3 regions of the Streptomyces sp. NPDC093149 genome follow, and region 1 is predicted to be linked to each of the others. Evidence: predicted binding sites of a transcription regulator. Region 1 holds the regulator's gene; each other region holds the start of a gene.
The links. The regulator HrcA, encoded in region 1, represses chaperone genes, less so after heat shock. The targets are predictions, from matches to a motif close to TTNGCACTCNGNNNNNCNGAGTGCNAA.
Positions count from the first base shown of each region.

Region 2: a site for HrcA is predicted at 5,856-5,882, ahead of groES (co-chaperone GroES). Genes of this name have one in related genera too.
Region 3: a site for HrcA is predicted at 3,499-3,525, ahead of groL (chaperonin GroEL). Genes of this name have one in related genera too.

Region 1 is NZ_JBIVON010000002.1:615,422-623,287, reverse strand. Features, by position in the region: gene ACIQCZ_RS09275 (S41 family peptidase) at 1-936, opposite strand, end outside; gene ACIQCZ_RS09270 (hypothetical protein) at 1,017-1,547, opposite strand; gene ACIQCZ_RS09265 (16S rRNA (uracil(1498)-N(3))-methyltransferase) at 1,647-2,393, opposite strand; gene ACIQCZ_RS09260 (nitronate monooxygenase) at 2,390-3,466, opposite strand; gene dnaJ (molecular chaperone DnaJ) at 3,591-4,727, opposite strand; gene hrcA (heat-inducible transcriptional repressor HrcA) at 4,728-5,744, opposite strand; gene ACIQCZ_RS09245 (MBL fold metallo-hydrolase) at 5,942-6,664, shown strand; gene ACIQCZ_RS09240 (DUF3097 domain-containing protein) at 6,690-7,511, shown strand; gene hemW (radical SAM family heme chaperone HemW) at 7,575-7,866, opposite strand, start outside.
Region 2 is NZ_JBIVON010000001.1:570,130-577,995, reverse strand. Features, by position in the region: gene ACIQCZ_RS02875 (ABC transporter substrate-binding protein) at 1-572, shown strand, start outside; gene ACIQCZ_RS02870 (carbohydrate ABC transporter permease) at 572-1,465, shown strand; gene ACIQCZ_RS02865 (carbohydrate ABC transporter permease) at 1,462-2,316, shown strand; gene ACIQCZ_RS02860 (hydroxyacid dehydrogenase) at 2,352-3,380, shown strand; gene groL (chaperonin GroEL) at 3,666-5,294, opposite strand; gene groES (co-chaperone GroES) at 5,395-5,703, opposite strand; gene ACIQCZ_RS02845 (DUF6234 family protein) at 6,031-6,513, shown strand; gene ACIQCZ_RS02840 (polysaccharide deacetylase family protein) at 6,728-7,708, opposite strand; gene ACIQCZ_RS02835 (methyltransferase domain-containing protein) at 7,824-7,866, shown strand, end outside.
Region 3 is NZ_JBIVON010000001.1:161,948-169,813, forward strand. Features, by position in the region: gene ACIQCZ_RS00845 (glucosyl-3-phosphoglycerate synthase) at 1-763, opposite strand, end outside; SAM riboswitch class I at 917-1,043, shown strand; gene thrC (threonine synthase) at 1,061-2,362, shown strand; gene ACIQCZ_RS00855 (MoaD/ThiS family protein) at 2,392-2,670, shown strand; gene ACIQCZ_RS00860 (cold-shock protein) at 3,093-3,299, shown strand; gene groL (chaperonin GroEL) at 3,688-5,310, shown strand; gene ACIQCZ_RS00870 (hypothetical protein) at 5,634-6,875, opposite strand; gene ACIQCZ_RS00875 (hypothetical protein) at 6,953-7,843, opposite strand.

The sequences.
Region 1 (7,866 bases):
GTCCGGGGACGCGGAGTCGAGGTGGCTGCCCGCGTGCACGGGGTGCGGCTGGAGGTCGGCGCGCTGGCCGCCGAGCCGGATGTCGAGGCGGCGGGGTTCGGCTCCTTCGAGGTCGTCCAGCAGCCAGAGTTCACCGGCGGAGGCGTAGCAGACGCGGGTGCCGTCGGTGGTCGCGTGACGGGCGTAGAAGCCTTCGATGCCGGTGTGGCGGCGCAGGTCCGAACCGTCGGGGAGCGAGGAGTAGAGCGCACCGACCCCTTCGTGGTCGGAGAGGAACGCGACCCGTTGCGACGCGCCCGACTCCGGCCGGCCGGCAAGGGCCCCGCCACCCACCCACATCGGGGCCTCGATGTTCCCGTCGAGGTCCTCGTGCAGCCGTACGAACTCCGCCGGGCCGTCGCCCGCGTCCTGTGCCGCGATCCACAACTTGCCCGCGGTGCCGCCCCGGTAGCGCTTCCAGGTGGCGGCCTCGCGCCCCATCGTGGCCGAGAGCAGCAGGATCCGTCCGCCGGGCCCGTACGCGAGGGAGCCGACCGGCCCGTACGGCAGGGTCCGCGCGGGACCGCCGTCGACCGGGACGGCCCTGGCCCAGCTGCGCCGCATCGACGCCTGCCCCTGGGCGCTGATGACCAGTACGTCGCCCTCGGGCGTCCAGCCGCGGACGGAGGTCCGGGCGTCGCCCCAGTACGTGAGCCGCTCGGAGGGACCGCCGTCGACCGGCGCGATGTGCACCTCCGGGGCACCGTCCCGGGTGGACGTCCAGGCGACCCGGGTTCCGTCGGGAGATATCCGCGGGTTGGTGACCGGTCGGTTGTCGGCGCTGGCACGCCAGGCCCGGCCGCCGTCCAGCGGCGCCAGCCAGACATCGTCCTCGGCGGTGAAGGCGATCAAATCGCCCTGGACATGGGGGTATCGGAGGTAGGCAGGCTGCGTCACACCGGTCAGCCTAGGCCGCGGGCGTGCTCCGCGGAACCGAGTTGGCCGGAGTCCACCGGGTGGCCGGACGCCGGGAGCGATCACTTGCCCCGGGGCGCCTCGGTCACCGTGACCGTCACGGTGACCGTCGGCCGGGCGCCGCCGTTGCCGCCGCCGAGGAGCGGGTTCACGGCAACGGGCGACGGGACGGCGTTGCAGTTGCCGAGCACATCCGCCCGGAAGACGACCTTCCCTGCGGCCTTCCCGGTCAGGTCCCCACGGACACACCGCCCGTCGAGCGCCTGGGTCACCTGGCCGGCGATCGTGATGGCCTTGCCCGCGCCGGTCCGCCCGGTGCAGTCGACGTCCGCGATCCCGCGCGCGGCGGAGGGCGACGCGCCCCCGATCCGGTCCCCCACGACGTCGGCCGTACAGCTCAGCCACTGGACATCGACCCCGTTGCGCTCCAGGGCGCTGGTGCCGGTCCGGTCGGTGGTCACGGCGATGGATGCGGAGTTCAGCCCGCCCACGGGTTCACAGGCCACAACGCCTGCGACCGCCGCGCCCGCGAGTGCGGACGCGGCCAGAAAACGACGGATACTTCCCTGGCACCATGCCCTTGATGTCCCCATACGGGCAGCTTCCCACCGTTCCCCCGCGGGGCGGTAGACGGCTTGCGGCCACACGGGGGGTGGCTCCGGCGCACGAAAGGGGGCTCGGACGAGGCGGTGTCACGACCAGCGGCCGGTGCGCCCCAGCAGCAGTGCCGTTGCCGCCGTGCCCGCCGTCGAGGTGCGCAGGACGCTCGTTCCGAGCCGGCAGATCCGGGCGCCCGCCGCGGCGAAGGCCTCCAGTTCGTCCGGTGAGACCCCGCCCTCGGGGCCGACGACCAGCACGATCTCGCCCTGGGTGGGGAGTTGGGCGGTGGCCAGCGGCTCACTGTCGTACCCCCGCTCCTCGTGCAGGACGGCGGCGAAGTCCGCCGTGGCCACGAGCGCGGCAACCTGTCTGGTCGTCAGTGCGTCCGCGACCTCGGGAAAGCGGACCCGGCGCGACTGCTTGCCCGCCTCCCGGGCGGTGTTGCGCCATTTCGCCAGGGACTTGAGGCCGCGGTCGCCCTTCCACTGCGTGATGCAGCGCGATGCCTGCCAGGGCACGATCGCGTCGACACCGGTCTCCGTCATCGTCTCGACGGCGACCTCGCCGCGGTCGCCCTTGGGCAGGGCCTGGACGACGGTGATACGGGGTGCGGGCCGGGGCTCCTCGTGAACGGCCACCAGGTCGGTGACCACGAGCCGGTCCTTCCCCTCTGCGGCCCTGACGACGCCCTCCGTCCAACGGCCGTGGCCGTCCGTCAGCACGACGTCCTCACCCGCGCGCAGCCGCTTCACCGAAACGGCGTGGCGGCCCTCGGCCCCTTCCAGGACGAACTCGGGCCCGTCGGGAACCTGTTCGACGACGAAGACCGGTGCGGTCACTGCGTACTCCCTGTGCTCACTGCCGTCCGTGCGGCGTCCAGTTCTTCGGCGAGCAGGCCGACCAGCCGGCCGGCGGGCAGCTCGCGTGCCATCCGATGTCCCTGCCCCGCCCACAGCGCCATGCCCTGGGCGTCCCCTGCCCGGGCCGCCGCCTGGCGCAGCCCGGCGGTCAGATGGTGGACCTGCGGGTAGGCGGCCGGGGCGTACGGACCGTGCTCACGCATGAAACGGTTGACCAGGCCCCGGGCCGGGCGGCCGGAGAACGCCCGGGTCAGCGCGGTCCGTACGAACAGCGGGTTGGTCAGTGCCTGCTTGTGCAGCAGATGCGCCCCGGACTCGGGGCAGACGAGGAAGGCCGTGCCGAACTGCGCCGCCTCCGCGCCCGCGGCCAGCACCGCGGCGATCTGGGATCCGCGCATCAGCCCGCCCGTGGCGATGATCGGCAGCTGTACCGTCTCGCGGACCTGGGCCACCAGGGAGAGCAGTCCTATCCCGGTGCCGTCGGTCTGCGGGTCGTCCCGGTGGGTGGACTGGTGGCCGCCCGCCTCCGTGCCCTGGACACAGACCGCGTCGGCGCCCGCCCACTGGGCGGCCTGGGCCTCCTCGGGCGTGGTGACCGTCACAACCGTGTACGTGCCGACTCCGGCGAACGCGTCGAGGGTGTCGCGGGTCGGGCAGCCGAAGGTGAAGGAGACGGCCGGGACCGGGTCCTCCAGAAGAATGGCGAGCTTGGCCTCGTAGCCGTCGTCGCCGCCGCTGGAGTCCGGGTCGCCGAGCGGGGTCTCGTACCAGGCGGCCTCACCGGCGAGCTGGTGCCGGTACACCTCGACGGCGCTCGGGTCGGCGAGCCCAGGCTGCGGCATGAAGAGATTGACGCCGAAGGGCTGACCGGTCAGCCCGCGCAGCTGTTTGATCTCGTTGTACATGCCATCCGCGGTCTTGTACCCGGCGGCGAGGAAACCCAGCCCGCCCGCTTCGGCGACGGCGGCGACGAGCTGCGGACAGGACGCGCCACCCGCCATCGGGGCCTGCACGATCGGATACCGGCAGAGATCGGTCAACACGGATGACATGACCGCATCGTGTCACGTCCCGCGCGCCTCGGCGTGCGCGGCCTGCGGTCCATTTTGCCCTTAAACGCCGGACGGGCTCGGCGAGCGAGCCCGTCCGGCGGTCAGGAACGGTGAGCGGGGACCGTCAGCGGCCGTTGAAGGCGTCCTTCAGCCGGGAGAAGAGCCCCTGCTGTCCGGGCTGGAACTGGCCGGTGGGCCGCTCCTCGCCCCGCATCTTCGCCAGGTCCCGCAGCAGTCGCTCCTGCTCCGGGTCCAGCTTCGTCGGGGTCATCACCTCGACGTGCACGATCAGATCGCCGCGCCCGCCGCCGCGCAGATGCGTGATGCCGCGTCCGTGCAACGGGACGGACTGACCGGACTGGGTGCCGGGCCTGATGTCGACCTCCTCCAGTCCGTCGAGCGTCTCCAGCGGCACCTTGGTGCCGAGCGCGCCCGCCGTCATGGGGATGGTGACCGTGCAGTGCAGATCGTCGCCGCGGCGCTGGAACACCGGGTGCGGCAGCTCGTGGATCTCCACGTAGAGATCGCCGGCCGGACCGCCGCCGGGGCCGACCTCGCCCTCGCCCGCGAGCTGGATGCGCGTGCCGTTGTCGACGCCTGCGGGGATCTTCACGGTGAGTGTGCGCCGCGAGCGGATGCGGCCGTCGCCGGCGCACTCCGGGCAGGGGGTCGGCACGACCGTGCCGAAGCCCTGGCACTGCGGGCAGGGCCGCGAGGTCATGACCTGGCCCAGGAAGGACCGGGTGACCTGGGAGACCTCACCGCGGCCACGGCACATGTCACAGGTCTGGGCGGAGGTGCCGGGCGCGGCGCCCTCGCCGCTGCAGGTCGCGCAGACGACGGCCGTGTCGACCTGGATGTCCTTGGTGGTGCCGAACGCGGCCTCCGCCAGATCGATCTCCAGCCGGATCATCGCGTCCTGGCCGCGCCGGGTGCGCGAACGGGGCCCGCGCTGCGACGACGTACCGAAGAACGCGTCCATGATGTCGGAGAAGTTGCCGAAGCCGCCCTGCCCGAATCCGCCCGCGCCACCGCCGCCGGAGGCGGACAGCGGGTCGCCGCCGAGGTCGTAGACCTGCTTCTTCTGCGGGTCCGACAGCACCTCGTAGGCGGCGTTGATCTCCTTGAACCGCTCCTGGGTCTTCGGATCGGGGTTCACATCCGGATGCAGCTCACGGGCGAGCCTCCGGAATGCCTTCTTGATCTCGTCCTGAGATGCGTCGCGGCGCACGCCGAGTACGGCGTAGTAGTCCGTGGCCACTTACGACTCCGCCAGGATCTGTCCGACGTAACGTGCCACTGCGCGTACCGCTCCCATCGTTCCGGGGTAGTCCATGCGGGTCGGTCCGACCACGCCGAGTTTGGCGACTGCCTCGTCGCCCGAACCGTAGCCGACCGCGACGACGGACGTGGAGTTGAGCCCCTCGTGGGCGTTCTCGTGCCCGATCCGTACGGTCATGCCCGAGTCCTTGGCCTCGCCGAGCAGCTTCAGCAGCACGACCTGCTCCTCCAATGCCTCCAGCACCGGCCGGATCATCACGGGGAAGTCGTGCCCGAACCGGGTGAGGTTGGAGGTGCCGCCGATCATCAGCCGCTCCTCCGTCTCCTCGACGAGGGTTTCGAGCAGGGTGGAGAGCACGGTGGACACGGTTCCCCGGTCCTCGCTCTCGAAGGATTCCGGCAGGTCCTGCACCAGTTGCGGGACGTCCGTGAAACGGCGTCCGACGACCCGGCTGTTGAGCCGGGCCCGCAGATCGGCGAGAGAGGTCTCACCGAACGGGGCGGGGCAGTCGATCATGCGCTGTTCGACCCGGCCGGTGTCCGTGATCAGCACGAGCATCAGCCGGGCGGACGCCAGCGAGAGCAGCTCCACATGCCGCACCGTGGACCGGGTCAGCGAGGGGTACTGCACGATGGCGACCTGCCGGGTCAGCTGCGCGAGCAGCCGAACGGTGCGGCCCACGACGTCGTCGAGGTCGACCGCGCCGTCGAGGAAGTTGTGAATGGCGCGACGTTCCGGCGACGAGAGGGGCTTGACGCCCGCGAGCTTGTCGACGAAGAGCCGGTAGCCCTTGTCCGTCGGGATGCGTCCCGCGCTGGTGTGGGGCTGGGCGATGAAGCCCTCGTCCTCCAGCACCGCCATGTCGTTGCGGACGGTGGCCGGGGAGACCCCCAGCTTGTGCCGCTCGGTGAGCGCCTTGGAGCCGACGGGCTCCTCGGTGCCGACATAGTCCTGGACGATGGCGCGCAGCACTTCGAGTCTGCGTTCGCTGAGCATCGCGCACACCTCCAGCTGTGTTTCCTCGGTGGTTCTCGGACCGTTCCTGTTTCTTTCCCAGGAATCCTCCTGGCACTCTGTCGATGTGAGTGCCAGCAATCCCCCGGCCAGTGTACGGCGGACGAGTGGGGGCCTAGCAAGGGCGACCGGCCACCCTGCCGCGAGACCGTGCAGGTCTTTGCGGATAGCGTCGCGGTATGAACGCCTCTTGGGAAGAGTTCGGCTGGGAGCGACTCGGTCACGGAGTGGGCCGGCGGCGGCTTCCCGGGTGGGATGCGACGGTCGCACTGGTGGCCGGGACGGACGGCGCGCTGCTCTACGACACCGGATCGACGCTGCGCGAGGGGGCGCAGGTGCGGGCCCAGGCACAGGCCCTGCTGGGCCGGAGGGTGACGCATATCGCACTCAGCCACCCCCATTTCGACCATGTACTGGGCACCGCGGCGTTCTCCGGCGCCCAGGTGTACGGAGCGGTCGGCATGGCCGGACTCCTGAAGCGCGGGGCGGACGAGCTGTGCGCCGACGCGGTGCGCCACGGGGTGCCCGAGCACGACGCGGCGGAGGCCGCCGGTGTGCTGGTGGCGCCGCACCACGAGGTGTGCGGCGAGTGGACCCTCGATCTGGGCGGCGGCCGTCAGGTGCTGCTGGCGAACGTGGGCCCCGCCCACAGCGGCCACGATCTGGTGGCGCTCGTCCCCGGCTCCCCGACGGTGGTGCTCTGCGGCGACCTGGTCGAGGAGTCCGGCGAACCGCAGGCGGGCCGGGACGCGATGCCCTCCCGCTGGCCGGCCGCGCTGGACCGGCTGCTGGCGCTCGGCGGCGAGGACGCGGTGTACGTCCCGGGGCACGGGGCGGTGGTGGACGCGGCGTTCGTCAGGGCCCAGCGCGACCGGCTGGCCGCCCTCTTCGGCGTGTCGTGAGGTGTTGTCGTCCTATCGTCATCCGATGCGCAGCTACCAGCCGGACCTGACCCCGCCGTGGAAGAGGTCCGCCCCCGTTCCCGAGGTCCCCGCCGAGCCCGACCTGGTCGTGGAGGAGGTCTCCACCGGATTCTGCGGTGCGGTGATCCGCTGTGAGAAGACGGCCCAGGGTCCGACCGTGACTCTGGAGGACCGTTTCGGCAAGCACCGGGTGTTCCCGATGGAGCCGCGCGGCTTCCTGCTGGAGGGCCGGCTGGTCACGCTGGTACGCCCGTCGGCCGCCGGTCCTGTGCGCCCCACACGCACGGCCTCGGGGTCGGTCGCGGTCCCCGGCGCGCGCGCCCGGGTGGCACGGGCGGGCCGGATCTATGTGGAGGGCCGCCACGACGCGGAGCTGGTCGAGCGGGTCTGGGGCGACGACCTGCGGATCGAGGGCGTGGTCGTCGAGTACCTGGAGGGCATCGACGACCTTCCCGCCATCGTGCGCGAGTTCTCCCCCGGCCCGGACGCCAGGCTCGGCGTCCTGGTCGACCACCTGGTTCCCGGCTCCAAGGAGTCCCGGATCGCGGACCGGGTCTCGGACGCGGACGTACTGGTGGTCGGCCACCCCTACATCGACGTGTGGGAGGCGGTGAAGCCGTCGTCCGTGGGCATTCCCGCATGGCCGGTGGTGCCGCGCGGCCAGGACTGGAAGACGGGCGTGTGCCGCTCGCTGGGCTGGCCGGAGAACACGGGGGCGGCCTGGCAGCGGATCCTTTCCACGGTGCGCTCGTACCGGGACCTGGAGCCGGCGCTGCTGGGCTCGGTGGAGCATCTGATCGACTTCGTGACGGCGCCGCCCGAGTAGCTTCTCCGGCGGCGGCGGCCGGGGGCCGGGGGCCGGGGGCGGAGTCCGCCCCGCTCCCGCCCCTCAGTCCACCAGGTCCCGCACCACCGCGTCCGCCAGCAACCGCCCGCGCAGGGTGAGCACCGCCCGCCCCGCCCCGTACGGCCCGCGTTCCAGCAGCCCGTCGTCCACCGCCCGCCCCGCCGCGGCCAGCCCCGCCGGTGCCAGCAGCGACAGCGGGCAGCCGTCCACGAGCCGCAGCTCCAACAGGATCCGCTCGACCCGGCGGTCCTCCGCGGAGAGGATCTCGCGCCCGGCGCCGGGCGACCGCCCCTCGGCCAGGGCCTGCGCGTACGCCCCCGGATGCTTGACGTTC
Region 2 (7,866 bases), on a different contig from region 1:
TCAGCCCCGAGTGGACCAACTCGCTCAAGAACGGCGGCACCGTCGGCTACCTCGGCGCCGCCTGGGGCGCGGGCGTCCTCAAGGGAACGCTGCCCGAGCAGAGCGGCAAGTGGGCCGTCGCCCCGATGCCCAGCTGGGACGGCAAGCCCGCCAGCGGCATGCTCGGCGGCTCCACCTTCGCGGTGACGAAGACCAGCAAGAAGGCCGAGGCCGCGGTCGAGTTCGCCACCTGGATGTCGACCACCGAGGAAGGCATCAAGGCCCGTATCGAGTCAGGCACTTCGAGTGCCTTCCCGGCCGCGGCGGCGCTGCGCCCGGTGGCGAAGAAGGCCTTCGACGCGGACTTCTACGGCGGCGAGGACATCTACCAGGTGTTCGAGGGCGCCGCCGCGTCCATCGGCCCGAACTGGAACTGGGGCCCGACGACCGGCACCACGAACACCACCATGAAGGACCAGTTCGGCAAGGTCGCCAGTGGCGGCACCACGATCAAGGACGCGGTGAAGGCCGGGCACGACGCCACGGTCGCCGAGCTGAAGAAGCGCGGTCTGAAGGTCGAGGACGCAGGCTGATGAAGCGCGCCCGGACGACCAGAGCCGCCGCCATCCTGCTGGGGCCCTTCTTCGTACTGTTCACCGTGGCCATGGTGCTGCCGATCGGATACGCGGTCTGGCTCAGCCTGTTCACCGAGAAACAGTCCGGCCTGGGCTTCGGCGGCACCGAGACCGTCTTCAGCGGACTCGACAACTACACGGCGGCCCTGGGCGACCGGGCGTTCCGCGAGGGCTTCGGCGTACTCCTCGGGTACTGCCTGTTCTACATTCCGCTGCTGCTCATCGGGGCCCTCGCCCTCGCCCTGCTGCTGGACTCCGCGCTGGCCCGCGCCCGCAGGTTCTTCCAGCTCGCGCTCTTCCTGCCGCACGCAGTGCCCGGCATCATCGCCGCGCTGATCTGGGTCTACCTCTACACACCCCAGCTCAGCCCCGTGGTCAGCGCCATGGAGTCCGGCGGAATCGGCTTCGACTTCTTCTCTCCCGAGGGCGCCCTCCCCTCCGTCGTCAACATCGCCCTGTGGGAATGGCTCGGCTACAACATGGTGATCTTCTACGCCGCGTTGCAGGCCATCGACCGCTCCGTGCTCGAAGCGGCCACGGTCGACGGGGCCGGTGCCTGGCGCGTCGCGCTCAGCATCAAGGTGCCGCTGATCCGCGCCTCGGTCGTGATGGTCGCGCTGTTCACGGTCATCGGCTCGCTCCAGCTGTTCACCGAGCCGCTGATCCTCAACAAGGGAACCGGCTCCGCCGTCTCCTCCACCTGGACGCCGAACATGTACGCCTACACCGCGGCCTTCGAACGCAACGACTACGGTCTCGCCGCGGCCGCCTCCATCCTGCTGGCGCTCACGGCCGCGCTGCTGTCCTTCGTCGTCACCCGCTTCACCGGCCGGAAGGGCAAGAAAGCATGAACTCCCCCGCCTCCCGCGGCCGCTGGATGTCGAAGACCGCGGTCAACGGCTTCCTTCTGCTCGCCGTCGTCTACATGCTCTTCCCCCTCGTCTGGCTGGTCACCGCCGCCACGAAGGACACCGGCGGTCTGCTCGCGGGCAACGCGTTCTCCTTCGAGGGCTTCAACCTCGGCGAGAACCTGTCGAACCTGGCCTCCTACGGCGACGGCATCTACTTCCGCTGGTACCTCAACAGCCTCCTCTACGCGGGCGGCGGGGCGATCGTCTGCTCGCTGATCTGCGTCGCCGCGGGGTACGCCTTCGACAAGTACGAATTCCGGGGCAAGGAGAAGCTGTTCGGCCTCGTGCTGATGGGCGTGCTCGTCCCCACCACGGCGCTCGCCCTGCCGATGTATCTCCTGGCCTCCAAGACCGGCCTGGTCAACACCTACTGGTCCGTGCTGATCCCGGTGCTGGTCAACCCGTTCGGCGTGTATCTCGCCCGGGTGTTCAGCACCGGCTACATACCGAACGAGGCCCTGGAGGCCGCCCGTATCGACGGTGCCGGCGAGCTGCGCGTCTTCTGGTCCATCGGGCTGCGCATGGTCATGCCGGGCTTCGTGACCGTCTTCCTCTTCCAGTTCACCGCGATCTGGAACAACTTCTTCCTCCCCCTCGTGATGCTCTCGGACCGCAAGCTCTTCCCGCTGAGCCTCGGTCTGTACTCCTGGAACACCAACACCCATGGCGAGCCGAGCTTCTATCCGCTCGTCGTCACCGGCTCGCTCCTCGCCGTCATCCCCCTGATCGTCGCCTTCGTCTCGCTGCAGCGGCACTGGAAGGCCGGTCTGACCGCCGGCAGCGTCAAGTGACCACCGCGCGAGCCCTGAGGAGTACGAGTTCCACCATGCCCCACGCCACTGACAACCGGCCGACGGCCCTGCTCGCGATGGGCCCCGGCGTCGCCGACCGCCTGCTCGCCGACCACCATCGCACCCGGCTGGCCGCCCTCACCCGCACCGACCCGTACCTCGTCGCCCACGACCTGGCCGATCCGACGCCCGAGGTGGCCGCCGCGCTCGCCGAGGCCGAGGTGCTGTTCACCTGCTGGGGTGCGACTCCGCTCACCACCGAGGTGCTGTCGGCCGCACCCCGGCTGCGCGCCGTGGTGCACGCGGCGGGTTCCGTGAAGCACCACATCACCGACGCCTGCTGGGAGCGCGGGCTCGCCGTCACCACGGCGGCCGGGGCCAACGCGCTGCCCGTCGCCGAGTTCACCCTCGCCGCGATCCTCTTCGCGGGCAAGCGGGTCCTGCACTCCGCGGACCGCTACCGCACCCTGCGCGCCGACCACGACTGGCTCGCGGAACTCGACGGCTGGGGCAACTACCGCCGTACGGTCGGCATCATCGGCGCCTCCCGCATCGGCCGGCGCGTGATCGAGCTGCTGCGCCCCTTCGACCTGGACGTCCTGCTGTACGACCCGTACGTGGACGGTCCGGAGGCGGCGCGGCTCGGTGTACGGCTCACCTCGCTCGACGAGCTGTGCGCGAGCAGTTCGGTCGTTTCGGTGCACGCGCCGCAGCTTCCTCAGACGCGCCATCTCATCGGCGCGGCCCAGCTGGCGGCCATGGCGACCGGGACGACCCTGATCAACACGGCGCGGGGTTCGCTGGTCGACGAGGAGGCGCTGCTGCCCGAGCTGACGTCCGGTCGGCTGCACGCGGTGCTGGATGTGACGGAACCCGAACTCCCGCCCGCGCACTCGCCGTTGTACGACCTGCCGAATGTACTGCTCACACCGCATGTCGCGGGTTCGCTGGGCGACGAGCTGCACCGGATGGCCGACCAGGCGCTGGACGAGACGGAGCGGTACGTACGGGGTCTGCCCTTCGCGGACCCGGTGCTGCCGGAGGCGCTGCCGCACTCGGCCTGACGCGGGCTCCGCCCCCGCCCGCATCTCCCCTGCGGCGTCCCCGGCCCGAGGGCGCCGCACATACCGAGGCCCGGTACCCCGCGACGGGGTACCGGGCCTCGGTGCCGGGTGGCGCTACACGCTGGTGCCCCTCCCGGCAGTGTTTGCCCCGTCGCGCCGCCCAGCACGCACGCTCGCGGCGTTGGCCAAAAGTCCTGGTAGCTCCGCTACAAGGACTTCCGACCGCCTTGCCGTCGCACGCACTGGACGACACTCCTCACGGGGCAAACACTGCCGGTCACGGCACTAGTGCGAGTGGCCGTGACCGTGGCCGTGGCCGGCCTCGGCCTCTTCCTCGGCCGGCTTCTCGACGACCAGCGTCTCGGTCGTGAGCAGCAGCGACGCGATGGACGCGGCGTTCTCCAGCGCGGAGCGGGTGACCTTGACCGGGTCGATGACGCCGGCCTTCACCAGGTCGCCGTACTCGCCGGTCGCGGCGTTGAAGCCCTGGCCCTTGTCGAGCTCGGCGACCTTGGAGGTGATGACGTAACCCTCGAGGCCCGCGTTCTCGGCGATCCAGCGCAGCGGCTCGACCGCGGCGCGGCGCACGACGGCGACACCGGTGGCCTCGTCGCCGGTCTTGCCGAGGTTGCCGTCGAGGACCTTGACGGCGTGGACGATGGCGGAGCCACCACCGGAGACGATGCCCTCCTCGACCGCGGCGCGGGTCGCGGAGATGGCGTCCTCCAGACGGTGCTTCTTCTCCTTCAGCTCCACCTCGGTGGCGGCACCGACACGGATCACGCACACGCCGCCGGCCAGCTTCGCAAGGCGCTCCTGGAGCTTCTCGCGGTCCCAGTCGGAGTCCGTGGCCTCGATCTCGGCCTTGATCTGGTTGACCCGGCCCTTGACGTCGCCGGGCTCGCCGCCGCCGTCCACGATCGTCGTGTCGTCCTTGGAGACGGTGACGCGACGGGCGGTGCCCAGCACGTCCAGACCGGCCTGGTCGAGCTTGAGGCCGACCTCCTCGGCGATGACGGTCGCACCGGTGAGGGTGGCGATGTCGCCGAGCATGGCCTTGCGGCGGTCACCGAAGCCCGGGGCCTTCACCGCGACGGCGTTGAAGGTGCCACGGATCTTGTTGACGACGAGGGTCGACAGCGCCTCGCCCTCGACGTCCTCGGCGATGATCAGCAGCGGCTTGGAGCCACCGGCCTGGATGACCTTCTCCAGCAGCGGGAGCAGCTCCTGGATCGAGCCGATCTTGCCCTGGTGGATCAGGATGTACGGGTCGTCGAGGACGGCCTCCATACGCTCCTGGTCGGTCACCATGTACGGGGACAGGTAGCCCTTGTCGAAGGCCATGCCCTCGGTGAAGTCGAGGTCCAGACCGAAGGTGTTGGACTCCTCGACGGTGATGACACCGTCCTTGCCGACCTTGTCCATCGCGTCCGCGATGAGCTCGCCGACCTGCGGGTCCTGCGCGGAGAGCGCGGCGACGGCGGCGATGTCGGTCTTGTCGTCGATCGGACGGGCGGTCGCGAGGAGCTCCTCGGACACGGCCTTGACCGCGGCGTCGATGCCCTTCTTCAGGGCGGCCGGGGAAGCACCCGCGGCGACGTTGCGCAGACCCTCGCGGACGAGCGCCTGGGCCAGCACGGTGGCGGTGGTCGTACCGTCACCCGCGACGTCGTTGGTCTTGGTCGCCACTTCCTTCACCAGCTGGGCGCCGAGGTTCTCGTACGGGTCGTCGAGCTCGACCTCGCGCGCGATGGTGACACCGTCGTTGGTGATGGTGGGAGCGCCGAACTTCTTGTCGATGACGACGTTGCGGCCCTTGGGGCCGATCGTCACCTTGACCGTGTCGGCAAGCTTGTTGACGCCGCGCTCAAGGGCGCGACGGGCGTCCTCGTCGAACTTCAGAATCTTCGCCATGGGAGCTGAGCTTTCCTCTCAAATGAACTGCGCCCCCGACCGCCCGGCTGGTTAGTTCGCAGGGGGCCAGGGGCGCAGAACAGAAGCAAACGTGGGTGAATTACTTCTCGATGATCGCGAGAACGTCGCGAGCCGAGAGGACGAGGTACTCCTCGCCGTTGTACTTCACCTCGGTGCCGCCGTACTTGCTGTACAGCACGACGTCGCCGGTCTTGACGTCGAGCGGCAGGCGCTCGCCGTTCTCGAAGCGGCCCGGGCCCACGGCCAGGACGACGCCCTCCTGGGGCTTCTCCTTGGCGGTGTCCGGAATGACCAGGCCGGAGGCCGTGGTCTGCTCGGCGTCGAGCGGCTGGACCACAATGCGGTCCTCGAGCGGCTTGATCGCAACCTTGGTGCTGGCGGTCGACACGATCCGGTCTCCCCCTTCGGAGATCTCACGGGGTTAAGAGTCTTTGGGTGGCGACCAGGTGGATCCGTCGTCGCGGGTGCCGGACCTGCCAGTCGCGCAGTACTGCTGGCACTCTCCAGTGGTGAGTGCCAGCACCGAGACTATGACCGGGATTAGCACTCGGTCAAGCGGAGTGCCAATTCAGCCAGTCGTGGCGTGCCGAGACCCCTGCCCGTTTCGGCCGCTCGCCACCCCCGCGCGGCCGACCGCACAACAGTCCGGACAACCTCCGGACACCATGAGGACAACGCGGGGACGGACCGAACCGTTCCGTACGACCGTGGGTGCATGCCCGGACCTCCGTACGGCCCTCCGGCCCCGCCCTCGCCCCGCCCTTCGACCGCGCCGCACCACTCGCGCACCGTCAACGGCTGCCTCGATGTGCTGCTCGGTCTGCTGCTGGTGGCCCTGGAGGGGCTGATCTGCGCGGTCGCCGCCTACTCCCTGACGGTCTCGCGACCGGACCTCGGCGGCCGGGAGGCGCCCGGTCCGCCGCCCATGGACTGGACCCCGGTCCTCGTCCTCGGCGGGTTCGCCGCGGTGGTCTCCCTGTTCGCCGTGGTCCTGATCCGCTCGAACTGGCCCTGGGCGGGTGGCATCCAGGTCCTGGCCGCACTGCTGCTGTGCCTGGTCACGGTGTTGACCGGGCACGAGGACTACCGCCGTTCGCACCCCGCACCGGCGCCCGCCCCCTCGTACGATCCCGGACGGTCCGGCCACCAGTGCCTCAGCGGCGGCGACAACCGCGAGTGCCTGGACTCCGGCGGCTGAGGGCAGGCGTCGACGACCAGCGACCCCGGCGTCCCGTGATCGCCGTGCGGACGCGCCCGCGGGCCGGCCTCCGGCGACGGCCGCGGCCGGGTCATCTTCTGCGCGGCCTTGCGGCCCAGCCGTTCGATCGGGTCCACCGACTGTGCGCACGCGGTGGTGGCGGTCAGCAGCGCACCTGCCGTCAGCAGTCCGGCGAGCAGCCGGTGCGCCCTGGTCATACGTAGTCCTCCAGCCGGGCCACGGCGTACCCCTTGTCCGTGATCGTCTTCATGACCGCGCGGACCAGGTCGGTCATGCCGGCTCCCCACTCCTTCCGGCCCCGGAAGTGCGTGAGGACGATGTCGCCGGGGTGCAGGTCCTGGTCCCCCTCGCGCCATTCCATGCGGTCCGGGAACGCTTCCGCGTTCCAGAGCGGCACGGCCTTGATGCCGCAGGACTTCGCGATGCGGAGCGTGTCCCCGTTGTAGTTGCCGTACGGCGGACGGAAGAGGGTGGGACGCTTGCCGAACCTCTTCTCGATGATGTCCTGCTGGCCGCAGATCTCGCGCTTCTGCCCGCTGTGGGAGAGGCCGGGCAGATAGGGGTGGTCGAGCGTGTGGTTGTTGAGTGACACGCCCAGCCGCTGCGCCTCGCCGAAGTACCCGTAGTTGTCGCGCACCTCGTAGTCGCTGAGGAACGCGCTGTACGGGATGTCCAGCTCGTCCATCATCCGCAGCAGTTCGGGGTCCTTCTCGGAACCGTCGTCCATCGTCAGGAAGACGACCCGGTCCTTGGTCGGGACGGTGGTGAACACCGGCGGCAGCGAGTCGTCACCGCCCTTGACCTCGAACCCCTCCCGGGTGGTGAGGCGCGGCTTCACCGCGGGCGGCGGGGGTGCGACCAGCGGTGGCCGGTCCAGTCCCCATTTCTTCGCGAGGGCCGCCCGCACGGCCGGGGCGAGCCTCGCGTTCTCATATCCGGCAGGCGCGCGGCCCTGCTGCCCCGGGCCCGCCTTCTGCCCGGGACCGCCCGGGTGTCCGGCGGAGGGTCGGGCCCGGTGCTCGGTGTCCGCGTCGCCCCGGCCGCCGGTCCCGGATGCGCAGCCCGAGCCGACCGCGGCCAGCAGGAGTGCGACCAGGACCACGCGGGCCGGCCGGTGCGCGCCGGAAGCCCGGCGCGCACCGGTGTCGAACGTGCCCGATTCTCGCCCTTCCATGTCTAATTCTTCCTTTTGTCGCATAAGTAATATGACGTCGCATCCTGCCAGCCCGTGAGCGGCCCCGGGGTCCGACACCGCGGCCGGGTCCGCCGGTCAACCCGGCTGGCCCACAATGGGACGGGTGAACGCTCTCGCCCCGAACGACCCGTCCGACG
Region 3 (7,866 bases), on a different contig from region 1:
CGAGCGCCTGCCCGTCCTGGTGGCGGTGCTTGCGGACCCCCACGTCCACCTGGGCCAGCGCGTCCAGGCCCACGGTGTGCAGCGCGTCGACCAGGAGGCCCAGTTCCACCCCGTAACCGACGGGGAAGGGCAGCTGTTCGAGGAGCGAGCGGCGCGCCGCGTACTCGCCGCCCAGCGGCTGGACGAAGCCGGCCAGCTGCGGCCAGTGCAGATTGAGCAGCGGACGCGCCACCAGCTCGGTGACCCGTCCGCCCTGCCCCGCCGTGTCACCGAGCGGGCGGTCGTACATCGCCTTGACGAACCGCACGTCCGGGTCGGTCAGCAGCGGGCCGACGATGCCGGAGACGAAGTCGGCCGAGAATTCCTTCAGATCGGCGTCGACGAAGCAGACGATGTCACCGCCGGTCACCAGGAGCGACCGCCACAGCACTTCGCCCTTGCCGGGCACGGCCGGTATCCGCGGGAGTATGTCGTCGCGGTGCACCACCCGCGCACCGGCCTCCCGGGCCACCTTCGCCGTGGCGTCCGTGGAACCGGAATCGATCACCACGAGCTCGTCGACCAGCCGGACCTTCTCCATCAGCTCGCGCCGGATCGCCGTGACTATCTCGCCGACCGTCGCCTCCTCGTTCAGCGCGGGCAGCACGACGCTCACGCTCCCGCGACGCGGGTCCCGGGCCTTGGCGGCGAGGAGCCGGTCCAGCGGGCGGTCGGCGGCCGACCAGGAGCGCCTGGCCAGCCAGCTTTCGACCTCTTCCAGCACGGTCGATACTCCCTGTATGTGATCCATCTCGCGGTTCGGACGACTATCTCAACTGTCCGGTGCTTCGGTTACAGTCTTGAACAACGCGGACGGCCGTCGCATGTCGGGGTCGGTCCGCCAATAAATGCCTGGATCGGAGATCCAGTGCCACAGCGCTCATCCAGAGGGACTGAGGGAACGGCCCGTTGAAGTCCCGGCAACCCTCCTGCCGACCGCGAGGTCAGGTGGGGAAGGTGCCAATTCCGTCTCGTGGCGAAACGCGCCGCGAGGAAGATGAGGAGAAAGGGCCTCGCCTCCATGGCTGCGCAGACCGTTGCAGTAAGCACCAATTCTTCCACCGACGCCGTCGACCTCGGCCCCGCCGCGGCGCTTTCCTGCCGCGAGTGCGGCGAGCGTTTCGAACTCGGCCCCATTTTCGCCTGCGCGTCCTGTTTCGGGCCGCTCGAAGTGGCGTACGACCTGCCGAGCGGCTCTCCCGACGAGCTGAAGAAGCGCATCGAGGCCGGGCCCGACAACATCTGGCGCTACGCGCCGCTGCTGCCGGTCCCCGCCGATGTCGCGGACAAGCCCAACATCAACCCCGGCTTCACCAAGCTGGTCAAGGCCGACAACCTCGCCCGCGAGCTGGGCGTCACCGGTGGCCTGTACGTCAAGGACGACTCCGGCAACCCGACGCACTCCTTCAAGGACCGCGTCGTCGCCATCGCCGTCGAGGCCGCCCGCGCCTTCGGTTTCACCACCCTCTCCTGCTCCTCCACCGGGAACCTCGCCGGTGCGGTGGGTGCCGCCGCCGCCCGCGCCGGCTTCCGCTCCTGCGTCTTCATCCCGCACGACCTGGAGCAGGGCAAGGTCGTCATGGCCGCGGTGTACGGCGGCGAGCTGGTCGGCATCGAGGGCAACTACGACGACGTCAACCGCTTCTGCTCGGAGCTCATCGGCGACCCGCTCGGCGAGGGCTGGGGCTTCGTCAACGTCAACCTGCGCCCGTACTACGGCGAGGGCTCCAAGACCCTGGCGTACGAGATCTGCGAGCAGCTCGGCTGGCGGCTGCCCGACCAGATCGTCATCCCGATCGCGTCCGGATCGCAGCTCACGAAGATCGACAAGGGGCTGCAGGAGCTGATCAGGCTCGGACTCGTCGAGGACAAGCCGTACAAGATCTTCGGCGCCCAGGCCGAGGGCTGCTCCCCGGTCTCCACCGCCTTCAAGGCCGGTCACGACGTCGTGCGGCCCCAGAAGCCGAACACCATCGCCAAGTCCCTGGCGATCGGCAACCCGGCCGACGGCCCGTACGTCCTGGACATCGCGCGGCGCACCGGCGGCGCGGTCGAGGACGTCGACGACGAGCAGGTCGTCGACGCGATCAAGCTGCTGGCACGCACCGAGGGCATCTTCGCGGAGACGGCCGGCGGGGTGACGGTCGGCGTGACGAAGAAGCTGATCGAAGCCGGTCTGCTCGACCCGACGCTGACCACCGTCGTCCTCAACACCGGCGACGGCCTCAAGACCCTGGACGCGGTGGCCGCCACCTCGCAGGCGACCGCGACGATCCGGCCGAGCCTGGACGCGTTCCGCGCCGCCGGCCTCGCCACCAGCTGACCACCCGAGACCGAAGGAAGGCACCCGCCATGAGCGTCAAGGTCCGCATCCCTACCATCCTCCGCACCTACACGGGCGGCCAGGCCGAGGTCCCGGCCGAGGGCTCGACCCTCTCCCAGGTCATCGAGTCCCTGGAGCGGAACCACCCGGGCATCGCCGCCCGCGTCCTGGACGACCAGGGCAAGCTGCGCCGCTTCGTGAACGTGTACGTCAACGACGACGACGTGCGCTTCGAGGGCGGTCTGGAGACGGCGACGCCGGACGGCGCCGGAATCTCGATCATCCCGGCCGTCGCGGGCGGCTGCTGATCCTGCGCCCGACTGCACAGCGTTATGGGAATTGCCCCCTCTGCGAGAGAAGCGGAGGGGGCAATTCTGCATGGTTGAGCGCGGTACAGTGTGGGAAGTCCCCCCAGCCGCCCGTGCCGCCCGCATATGAGAATGCGCCTGGTCGCGACAAGATGCAGCCAAAGTGTCGGATCTCCTTGCGTCATAAGTCACGTTTGCCCGGCCCGACTTGCCCGGGAATCCCATGAATTCCGCATATTCGGGTGTTCGGTGCTGCCCAGAATTCTCGTCCGATTGACCTGTTGCAGAGGGCAGTTGGGCAGATACATTCAGCCGCGGTCGACGCGTTCCGGCGCACGCACCCTCTCCTGTCGGAGGGTGAGTTCTGACCCGGGCCCGCGAAGTGCGGTCCTGCGCAAGGGCCAGTAATAGGGGAGTTAGGCATGGCTCAGGGCACCGTCAAGTGGTTCAACGCGGAGAAGGGGTACGGCTTCATCGCGGTCGACGGTGGTGCGGATGTTTTCGTCCACTACAGCGCGATCCAGATGGACGGGTACCGCACCCTTGAAGAGGGTCAGCGAGTTGAGTTCGAGATCTCGCAGGGCCAGAAGGGGCCGCAGGCGGACATGGTCAAGCTCGCCGTCGGCTGAGCTCGACGCGGTCGGCCAACGGACACCACTCACGCGCGGAGGGCCCGTACCCCAGGGGTACGGGCCCTCCGCGCGTCCGCGTCCAGGCCCTCCGCGCGTCCGTGTCCAAGGCCTCCGCGCGTCCGCGTTCCGGCCCGCCGTGCCTTCGCGTCCGGGCCCGCCGTGCGGAGTCGTCCTTGTCCACATCCGGAGGGGGACGCTTGCACTCTCGGGGGTCGAGTGCTAATCATTGGCGTTAGCACTCTCCAGGTGAGAGTGACAGAACTTGGACCGGGCCGGTGAGGCCCGCACGTCCGGTGGGGCAAGGAACCACCGGTCACGCAGGCCGTCCGTCGCGGGCGCCACTCGGTCCGGAGCAATCCACCCCTGTCCGGGAGGACCACTTCACATGGCCAAGATCATCGCGTTCGACGAGGAGGCCCGGCGCGGTCTCGAGCGCGGCATGAACCAGCTCGCCGACGCCGTCAAGGTCACCCTTGGCCCCAAGGGTCGCAACGTCGTCCTCGAGAAGAAGTGGGGCGCCCCCACGATCACCAACGATGGTGTTTCCATCGCCAAGGAGATCGAGCTGGAGGACCCGTACGAGAAGATCGGTGCGGAGCTGGTCAAGGAGGTCGCCAAGAAGACGGACGACGTCGCCGGCGACGGTACGACCACCGCCACCGTTCTCGCCCAGGCTCTCGTCCGCGAGGGCCTGCGCAACGTTGCCGCGGGTGCCAACCCGATGGCCCTCAAGCGGGGTATCGAGAAGGCCGTCGAGGCCGTCTCCGCCGCCCTCCTGGAGCAGGCCAAGGACGTGGAGACCAAGGAGCAGATCGCTTCGACCGCCTCCATCTCCGCCGCCGACACCCAGATCGGCGAGCTCATCGCCGAGGCCATGGACAAGGTCGGCAAGGAAGGCGTCATCACCGTCGAGGAGTCCCAGACCTTCGGTCTGGAGCTGGAGCTCACCGAGGGTATGCGCTTTGACAAGGGCTACATCTCGGCGTACTTCGCCACCGACATGGAGCGCATGGAGTCGTCCCTCGACGACCCGTACATCCTGATCGTGAACTCCAAGGTCAGCAACGTGAAGGACCTCCTTCCGCTGCTGGAGAAGGTCATGCAGTCCGGCAAGCCGCTGCTGATCATCGCCGAGGACGTCGAGGGCGAGGCCCTGTCGACCCTGGTCGTCAACAAGATCCGTGGCACCTTCAAGTCCGTCGCCGTCAAGGCCCCGGGCTTCGGTGACCGCCGCAAGGCCATGCTCGGCGACATCGCCATCCTCACCGGTGGCACCGTCATCTCCGAGGAGGTCGGCCTCAAGCTGGAGAACGCCGGTCTCGACCTGCTCGGCCGTGCCCGCAAGGTCGTCATCACCAAGGACGAGACCACGATCGTCGACGGTGCCGGTGACAGCGACCAGGTCCAGGGTCGCGTCAACCAGATCCGCGCCGAGATCGAGAACTCCGACTCGGACTACGACCGCGAGAAGCTCCAGGAGCGCCTCGCGAAGCTGGCCGGCGGCGTGGCCGTCATCAAGGCCGGTGCCGCGACCGAGGTCGAGCTCAAGGAGCGCAAGCACCGCATCGAGGACGCGGTGCGCAACGCCAAGGCCGCCGTCGAGGAGGGCATCGTCGCCGGTGGTGGCGTGGCTCTGCTCCAGGCCTCGGCCGTCTTCGAGAAGCTGGAGCTCTCGGGTGACGAGGCGACCGGCGCCAACGCCATCAAGCTGGCGCTGGAGGCCCCGCTGAAGCAGATCGCCGTCAACGGTGGTCTTGAGGGCGGCGTCGTCGTCGAGAAGGTGCGCAACCTGGCCGTCGGCCACGGTCTGAACGCCGCGACCGGCGAGTACGTCGACATGATCGCCGAGGGCATTCTCGACCCGGCGAAGGTCACGCGCTCCGCCCTGCAGAACGCCGCGTCCATCGCCGCGCTGTTCCTCACCACCGAGGCCGTCATCGCCGACAAGCCGGAGAAGGCTGCCGCGGCCGCTCCGGGCGGCATGCCGGGCGGTGACATGGACTTCTGATCCTGACGGATCGGTAGTTCCGGCACAGCTTTGCCGTATCGGCCCCTGGGACCAGCTGGTCCCAGGGGCCGATGTCGTTTCCGGGGCGGGTACGGTGCGTGCGCGCCCTGAGACACCGCCTGCGGGACGGCCCTCGGCGTGCGAAGACCATTTCCGGAAAACGTGCCGAGGGCCCGCCCGTCAAACGGTCGTCGTGTCCGCGCAGCCACCGGTCGAAGAACGACGCCACGTACGCCCGGTTCGCCGCCGCGGCGCGGTGCGGCGGCGGCGAACCGGGCGCTCCCGGGAGCCCGCCCTCCGGCACCGCGCCGCGACGCCCCGTCCTACGGGAGCCGGTCGAGGAGCCAGGTGCAGAGTTCCTCCGTCACGAGGGTGTGCCCCTCGTTCCGGGACGCGAGCTCGTACTCGTCCAGCCCGCTCTCCTCCTGCGGGAGTTCGGAGATGTTCGTGTACAGCTCCTCGTCCGTGTCCAGGTCGCGGACGTCGACCGCGCTGACGGCGGGGACGAAGCAGTGCGAGCGGATGCGCACGTCGGTCTTGAACCCGAGGACGGGGTTGAGGGCGTTGAAGGCGTCCGCGAGGATGCCGAAGCCTTCCAGCGAACCACCGGGGGCGCCGTCGATCGACGGGAGCCCGGACGTGCGCACCTCGTTGGTCTTCGGCGTCACCACCCGCAGCTTCGCGACGGGTTCGTCGTCGCCCGGGGCCTGGGTGTAGAGCGTGGTGCCCGCGACCGAAAGCCCCTTGCCCTCCAGGGCCAGTTCGCCGGCCCGCACATCGGTGCCGGTGCCGACGGCCACGCCGTTGGCGACACCGATCCGCCGCGGCCGTTGCGGCCATTCGCCGACGGCCGCCATCTCCGCGAGGAACGCGGCGCGTTCGTCGCTCCGGTCCGGTGTCCCGTCCCACTTCGCGATGTGCCGCCACAGCAGCTCGCGCGCGGCCGGGCTGTTGATCTGGTCGGAGAACCGGCTGTCGAGATCCTTGATGTAGTGCGCGAATGCCTGGAGCGCGAGGGGAATCCAGGCGCCGCGGTGCGGGCTGTCGTACGAGAAGTAGAGAGCGGTCTGGTGGTCCAGGCGCATCTGCTCCATCTTGGCCAGGGCGTGCCGGGTGACCAGCCCGCCCATGCTGAATCCGCCGACGGCCAGCGGTGCGTCGCCCGTCCGCTCCGCGATGGCGTGCTGGATCGCGGCCTGCGCGGTCCTGGAGTTGTCCAGAATCGACGCACTGCGCTCATGGAAGCCGAGAAGGATCACGTCGTGTCCACGACGACGCAGCTCGCTGATGAGCGCGTAGTCGCCGAACTCCATGATCTCCCAGCAGAAGTCCAGGCTGCTCGGACCGGTGTTGAATCCGTCGGCGAAGATCACGGGCCGTACGAGGCCCCGGTTCCCCTCGCCGTAGTAGACCCAGGCGGTACCGCCCGGCAGGTCCCACACGGTGTTGGGGGGCAGGGGCAGGGCGCCGTGCTTCTCGGCGTCCAGGCGGGGGCCGGGGGCCAGGGCGATGGCGGGCCTGCGGTGAAGCTCCGAGACGATCTGCTCGTGGGTCGGTTCGGACATGGTTCGTTCCCCTTTGAGGTCGTTACGACACGTGTCAAGACGAACACGCACAGTAGCGATCTCGAAGGGGAAGTGGATCAAACCACTCCCAGGTGGGAGCCGGTTTCGGACATGTCGCGATCACGGCGGCGGGGGCGGGGCGGGCGGCCGATCCGCTCGGAGCGCGGCTTCATCGCTGCTCGGACATCGTTCATGCGGCTGTGTACGCCAGTGGGCGGGATGGTTCCGGCCGGGCCGGTGGGAGTGTCGACGGGGGTGCCCCGGCAGGGTCCGCACCGGCCGCCGATCAGGGCCTCCGAACTGCCGGGCGCGCGGCACTCGCCGCACTCCAGGGTGCGCAATACCGTCCGGTGGTGCGTCGGAGCGGCCCGTTCGGGTGGCATCTTGTCGGTCAGTCGCCTGCGGACGAGAGCCGCGGCATGGTGGACGGGGGCGGGAAGGCCGTCGGTGAGGGCGTGGAGCAGTTCCGCTTCCGTGGCGCCGCGCTCGAACCAGACGGTGACCTGCGGCTCCAGTGCCGCACAGTCCGCCGCGGAGAGGGTGAGGGCAGGGGTGGTGCGGCCCAGCGCGGCCAGCAGTACGAACGCGCGGGAACGGGTGGGGTGTTGCTGCCGCCGTTGCTCGGGCGGTGCGTCGCCCCGGCTGAACGCCGCCCACCAGTCGTCGTCCCGCGCGGTGCGGGAGAAGAATGTGCGGGTCACCCAGAGCAGGACCTCGTCATGGGTGACGCACTCGCTGCCGCGCCGCAGATGACCGGCGTCCTGGAGCCGGTTGAGGGCGGTCCGCAGCGCGCACTGGCCGTACGGGAGGACCTTGGCCAGCGTCTTCACGGAGATGTCGGCGCCCCCGGGAAGCCGGCCGATGTACGCCGCGATGGATGCCTCGCGGGGTGGCAGATGCGCGAAATCGCGTTCGGTGCGCGGGAGTTGTGCCGGGGTGGAGCGCTTGCCGTAGCCCGGATTGGCCATCGGATGCGGGGGCGGGGGCGCGG